2 regions of the Dehalobacter sp. DCM genome follow, and region 2 is predicted to be linked to the other one. Evidence: predicted binding sites of a transcription regulator. Region 2 holds the regulator's gene; the other holds the start of a gene.

Region 1 (3,423 bases), 1.0 Mb from region 2:
AAGATTACCAATAATTAAGAGAAAAGCTTGTCACAATGGGTATTTTTGGCAACCTTTTTTCTTTGAAAGTACACCTTTCTTCGGCAATTATTCCATTCTGCAACGAATTGTTTCCGTAATCTAACAATAATTCTTCATAATATCATAAACTTTGTCCATATCATTATTTAACGCTTTTTGGTGCAGTTCCTTACCCTCGGCTTGGTATCTGCTTACAAGCTCCGTTAAATACCCCATCAGCTTTGTCCCAATATCCTGATGCCGCAAAGCAAACTCGACGGTCGCACGGACAAAGCCAAGTTTATCCCCGACATCGTAACGCTTGCCCTCAAAGTTATAGGCAAATATCTCTTGTGTGTTTCCTAATTTGGCTATAGCATCCGTCAATTGGATTTCTCCATTCCTTCCGGGGGGCTGCTCCGCCAGAATATCAAAGATATCCGGGTCCAGAATATAGCGCCCCATAATTGCCAGGGGGCACTCCGGTGCCTCTTCCTGTGGTGGTTTTTCTATTAGCTGTTCGGCTTTGTAAAGCCTTGGAGATATTCTGCTGCCACTGATGATACCGTATTTCGACACCTCTGCAGGCAAAACTTCCTGAACACCAATAATGTTGTTCCCATAGAGTTCATAAAAACGAATCATTTGTTTCAAACAGGGTTCTGCGGAATAAATGACATCATCTCCCAATAAGACGGCAAAAGGTTCATTGCCTATGAACCGTCTGGCACTGTAGACCGCATGTCCCAATCCAAGTGCCTCTTTCTGGCGTACATAGTGGATATCAACCATGTCTCCAATATTCCTGACCATATCCAATAGTTCCGGTTTATCCCCTTTTTCCAGGAACATCTCCAATTCGAGAGACCGGTCAAAGTGATCTTCGATGGCTCGTTTATTTCTCCCGGTCACAATAATAACGTCTTCGACTCCGGATTGAACGGCTTCTTCAATAATATATTGGATAGTTGGTTTATCAACGATCGGGAGCATCTCTTTTGGCTGCGCTTTTGTCGCCGGAAGAAATCGTGTTCCTAATCCGGCAGCAGGTATAACTGCCTTACGTATCCTTTGCACGAATTTTTCCCCCTTATGGTATTGAACTTTAATAAACAAACACCTGTAGTATATGGAATTTTATATAAATTATTATGCTCATCGTAAACATGTTGAAAAGAGACTACATCTTCAAATGCAGTCTCTTTGTTACCTGGGTCGCTCCCGAACATCGTGTCCTCCTCGCCACTAGGCCATCCTTGGCCGTCGCAACACATATCTTTTCTTGCAGTATTTTTAGCCCTGGCTGTTCCTTAAACTCCCTACAGGAGCACGGTCATAAGTAAAACTTGGCTGGCACCAAGTCCTTAGACGAAGGCGACAGCCATAGCTGCACTTATGTAATTCAGAACGTGAATCAAACTTTCTGGATCAGAAAGTCACTTAGAGTTTTTCTGATATACTAAATAAGAAGCAGAGCATCAAATCAGATGCTCTGCCCTTTACACCATTTACTTCTACGTGATCGTTGCATAAAAGCAATTGATTGTCTGGTTACTTTAAGTTATTTTAAAAGGTTTTTCTTCTTCGTGTCCAGCGTAGGTACTTTCTCCAAAACTTGATCAATAATACCGTACTCTTTTGCTTCCTCTGCACTCATGTAGTAATCACGGTCTGTGTCCTGTTCGACTTTTTCCAGAGGCTGGCCTGTTCTTTCTGCCAGAATCTTGTTTAACTTGCTCTTCGTTTTCAGCAATTGCTTTGCATGGATCTCAATCTCGGTGGCTTGGCCGGACAGACCGCCTCCGCCGATCAATGGCTGATGGATCAATACTTCTGCATTAGGTAACGCTGTCCGTTTTCCCTTCGTACCCGCAGCAAGGAGGAATGCACCCATACTGGCAGCCATGCCGATGCAGATCGTTTGAACATCGGAACGGGTATATTGCATGGTGTCATAAATAGCCATCCCTGCGGTTATTGACCCCCCCGGGCTGTTAATATAAAGGAAGATATCTTTCTCAGGATCTTCCGCATCAAGGAAGAGCATCTGTGCAACAACAAGATTTGCTACGTCATCCGTTATCGGACCGCCAATAAAGATAATACGGTCTTTTAAAAGACGAGAATAGATGTCATAAGAACGTTCTCCACGGTTTGTCTGTTCAACGACCATTGGGATTAGATAACTCATATTTATTCCTCCTGTCACTGTTATACTCATTTTGTTATTATTTTATCTCAAAGGTCAATAAAGGTCAAATTATTTATATGGTATTTATGAATTTTTTCTATTCTCTAAGACTATGTTTTACCAAATCAACTCTAGTTTAAACCCCAATTAGAATATTCTGAGTCAAGCAGGATAAAATATTTATAAAAATGTTGTCATAGGGAGGACATAATGATGAATATGATACCTTTCAATCCATTACGGAATGTGGACTATATCCGCCGTGAAATTAACAAGCTTTACAGTTTTCCATTTACATTATTCGATGACGATTATGAGCCAAGATTAGGTGTTCCTTATACCGACGTCTATGAAACCGATAAAGAAATTATTGTGACATGTGATCTTCCCGGTCTGCAGAAGAGAGAAGATGTCGATATCCACGTTGAAAACAACGTCGTTACAATCAGTGGCACCCTGAATCGAGAACAGCATGTCATCCAGGAAGACCGAATGCATCGCAAAGAACGGTTTACCGGGCAATTCCGCCGCAGTGTTGCGCTCCCTGCCAACGTATCAATCGACAATGTCAGAGCGATCTATAAAAATGGTGTGCTCAACGTATTCTTGCCCAAAGTCAGTGCTGCTGAAAAGAAAGCCATTAATATTGAGTTTGAGCATTGATCTTATAAAAGCGACATAACGGGCTGGTCTGTGGGTCCAGCCTCAGGGAGACAGGAAACAGTGGACAGGGAGACAGTGGGCCCTGGGAGACAGCTTGGCTTGGGGGCCTGGGAGACAGTGGGGACGTAGACCTTTGTCTCCTTTGGAAAAGGAGACAAAGGTCTACGTCCCCACTGTCTCCCCACATCCCCACTGTGTCTCTTGTCCCACTATTCTGTTAAATTTTTTTGGTCCATATTACGCTGTCTTGCTCTTATTAAAAAGTGAGGGTATCGCCGACTACTTTTTTGGTAGTTTGGTGACACCCTCTTTTCTTATACCATTCTATTGTATTGCAGGGGACAAAGTCTACGTCCCCACTGTCTCCTTCGTCCCCACTGTCTCCTTCTGCGCTTACCGTTGGGCCAGCGGGATGTAATCGCGGCGGGGGGCAACGCTTTTGTAGGCGGGGCGGATGATTTTACTGCCGCTGACGATTTCTTCGATGCGGTGAGCACTCCAACCTGACATGCGGGATATTGCAAAAATAGGTGTAAAGAGTTCCAGCGGCAACCCGAGCATGCGATAAA
Region 2 (3,423 bases):
TACCCCTAATGAGTATTCTCCCCAATGGATATAATCGCAGGCCGGACAGGCCTGACGCATTTTGTCTTCGACCATACGCTGTTCTAACTCCGCCGAACAGACAGGGCAATATTTGAATGCGGTATAAAACGACGGCATGACATGTTCCTTCTTTCTAAGCTTTGCCTAAAAAATTGCGACTATTCATTATTCTATACGGAATACAATCAGAAGCAAATTTTATTTGAATAAAAAGCAAAATATTTATATTTAATTGAGGTACGAAGGATAAACAATATCTTTGTAGAACTACTAAATAAGGACTATTATCGACTTGATTTTCTACCTATGGGGGTTTTATTGATGAAAAATGAAAAGGAAAAAGAAATCTGGCTGAATCCTGAGGAACTTCAACAGCTTTTGGAAGGCGGGTTATACTGGAAAGACGTCGCACCAAAAATGAGCCTGGAGAACACGGATTCCTTTAAGAGACAGTTTAACATAGATAACGGTCCCCAGACTGAAAATCCCACGGCAGAAGAGGCTGTTTATACGCCTATTTCAGTTACTGCACAGGACGAAGAGGGGGATTCTCTTTTCAAGGACGATGCTGTTTATGAGGAAAACGCCGAAGAGTTAAGAACCATCCTTTTAGGTGACCGCAATGCTGTAAATGATGAACTGCAGGCGTCATTCATTTCCCAGGCGGCATCCCTAGAAGACGATTTCATTACAACCTTTGGAAATGAGGCTGACTTAGAAGACGCCACGGATGAATCTAAGAAGTTTAATAAAAACATGGAATCCGAAGACGATATGGTTTTTAATGATTCTGCCAATGACATTAATCAGTCGGAAGTAAAAACGGAATTCTTAAACTGGGAAAGTAAAGAGCCCTTAAGCGATAGGTTTGACCAACGGGATATGGAAAAAACGTTGATCATGAGTAATTTAGCCGATAGTCTGCGGATAGAGGATACTGAAGTGGGAGAGGACGAAAGAAGCAGTTTTTCCAATTTGAACACTCCAAAAAATCAAAGACAGGCAGATTACAATACGAATGATTTTGAAGATGAGGATGATGACGATGATCTTCAATATAAAGAAAGAAGTGCTTTTAGCGGATTGCTGGTCATTGGTTTAATCGCTATTGTTGCTTTAGTAACCTTTGGGCTCTGGTATTTCTTCATATCTTAAAGAGAAAAGTAACTCAGTTTTCACATTGATGAGCTATTAATTTTCGCCTGTTAACCACCTGTCCGATAATAGAGATATTTCGGATAGGTTTTTTCGTATATCAGAAAGTATAAATCTTTTCTAATATATCAAAGTGCAATTGACGGTCATGGATGACCTAATGCCGCGGACACCATGGACGGTGTAGTAGCGGCAAGGCCATGGATGGCATTGGAGCGAGCGAAAAAATTTATAAAAATAGTTTTCAAATCATGAAAAAAAGGGTAGAATAATATAAAGGTCAGAAAAGGTCATAAAGTCAGTAAAGGTCAACTTAAAGCGAGGATTGGATGAAATGAGTAATTTGGCAGACCGGATCGAGGAGTATCTAAAAAAAGTGATCGAACAGACCAATGAAGGATTTATCGTCCTGCAAAGAGGTTATCTTGCCGACTTCTTTTCTTGTGCCCCATCACAAATCAACTATGTTCTGACAACACGATTCACAGCGGAACGGGGATACCTTGTCGAAAGCAGAAGGGGTGGCGGAGGCTATCTCCGAATCGTCCGGCTGGGACTGGATCCTGAAGGCAAATTTCAGAGACTTATGGCTGAACTTATCGGAGACGATCTGTCTCAGGAGAGAGCGAGCAATCTGATTGACCGATTGAAAGAGGAAGAAATATTTACACAAAGAGAAGCGCTTTTGATTAAAACCATCTTTTCCGACAGGTTATTATCAGGGTTAGTCAATTGCCCTTCACATCTTCGAGCGCGTTTGATGAAAGAGATACTGGCGAATATGTGTCGGGATGATATTGATGCTTAGTTTATCCTTTTACATTCGATAGGGGGGGATTGTCATGCTTTGTCAAAAGTGTCATCAGCGTGAGGCTGTTGTCCATTTTACAAAGATAATCAATGGTCAAACATCCGATCTTTATTTATGCCAGGAATGTGCTTATAAGGCACAACCACCGGCCCAAAACGTTTATCCCAACATGGTCGCTGATTTTTTACAAGCATTGTTTGGGGCAAGTCCTTCACCATTAAATCAAGCTGGTCAGACGGCGGGTGAAATTCCACTGCAGAAATGCTCCGGCTGCGGCATGACGTTTGCGCAGATTCGGCAAGCTGGAAAAATGGGCTGCAGCCGATGTTATGATGAATTTGAGCCCCATATGGAATTGCTCCTGCGCCGAATCCATGGGCGTGGAAACCATGTCGGAAAAATCCCGGCTTCAGTTGGCGCTGCGTTTAAGAGCAGACAAGAGATAGTCAAGCTAAAAGAACAGCTCATGGGCCTTGTTCAGGCAGAAAAATTTGAAGAGGCTGCTGTTTTAAGAGATAAAATCAGAGACCTTGAAAACGCTGTCGGAGGTGAAAGCGAATGAATCGCGAATTGCTTGCTAAAGACAGCTATTGGATGAAGGATACGCGGGAATACCCTATCGTCTTAAGTACACGTATAAGGCTGGCCCGCAACCTGGCGGATAGTCCATTCCCGCATGCGATGTCACCAAGCGACGCCGAAAAGGTGGAAATGAAGGTAACGGAGGCATTCGCTGACTTTGATTTTGCCGGCGAAGCGCTTAACTATCTTCCAATGAAGATGCTGGTCCCTATAGAAAAAAAGGTTTTGATCGAAAAGCATTTGATCAGCCCTGATTTTGCGTCTAACGATCAGGCGCGGGGTATTGTCCTGTCTGACAGTCATAAGGCAGCAATCATGGTCAATGAAGAGGATCATCTTCGGGTCCAGGTTTTATTGCCGGGCAATAGTCTGAAAGAGGCGCTTCATCTGGCAGGCATCCTTGACGATTATTTGGAAACACGTCTGGATATTGCTTTCAAGGAGAAATTCGGGTACCTGACAACCTGCCCGACGAATGTCGGTACCGGCTTAAGAGTATCCGTGATGGTCCACCTTCCGGCCTTGGTTTTGACAAATCAGATTCAACAAGTTCTCGGAGCCATGACTTCTCTGGGCTTAGCGGTGAGAGGACTCTACGGTGAAGGTTCTAAGGCTTTTGGCAATATTTTTCAGATTTCAAACCAGGTGACCTTAGGAAGAAATGAGGAAGATACACTGACCCATCTGGAGTCGGTGATCGGACAATTATTGGAGCGAGAACTCACTATGCGCGAAGTACTGCGCAAGGAATCCCAACTCCTGGTAGAAGATAAGGTGTGGCGAGGCCGAGGTGTTCTGGAGAATGCCAGAATACTCAATTCCGAAGAAATATACTCGCTTTTATCCGAGGATAA

Evidence for each region. The regulator CtsR, encoded in region 2, represses protease genes until heat stress. The targets are predictions, from matches to a motif close to AAGGTCAANNAAGGTCAAAT.
Region 1: the regulator CtsR is predicted to act here: its motif matches at 2,242-2,261, upstream of clpP (ATP-dependent Clp endopeptidase proteolytic subunit ClpP).

Annotation. Positions count from the first base shown of each region.
Region 1 covers NZ_CP092282.1:4,181,429-4,184,851, forward strand. The annotation lists gene galU (UTP--glucose-1-phosphate uridylyltransferase GalU) at 121-1,077, opposite strand; gene clpP (ATP-dependent Clp endopeptidase proteolytic subunit ClpP) at 1,562-2,191, opposite strand; gene LPY66_RS19505 (Hsp20/alpha crystallin family protein) at 2,402-2,854, shown strand; gene LPY66_RS19510 (citrate/2-methylcitrate synthase) at 3,248-3,423, opposite strand, start outside.
Region 2 covers NZ_CP092282.1:681,767-685,189, forward strand. The annotation lists gene LPY66_RS03350 (NUDIX domain-containing protein) at 1-138, opposite strand, end outside; gene LPY66_RS03355 (hypothetical protein) at 343-1,176, shown strand; gene LPY66_RS03360 (CtsR family transcriptional regulator) at 1,511-1,984, shown strand; gene LPY66_RS03365 (DNA helicase UvrBC) at 2,019-2,549, shown strand; gene LPY66_RS03370 (protein arginine kinase) at 2,546-3,423, shown strand, end outside.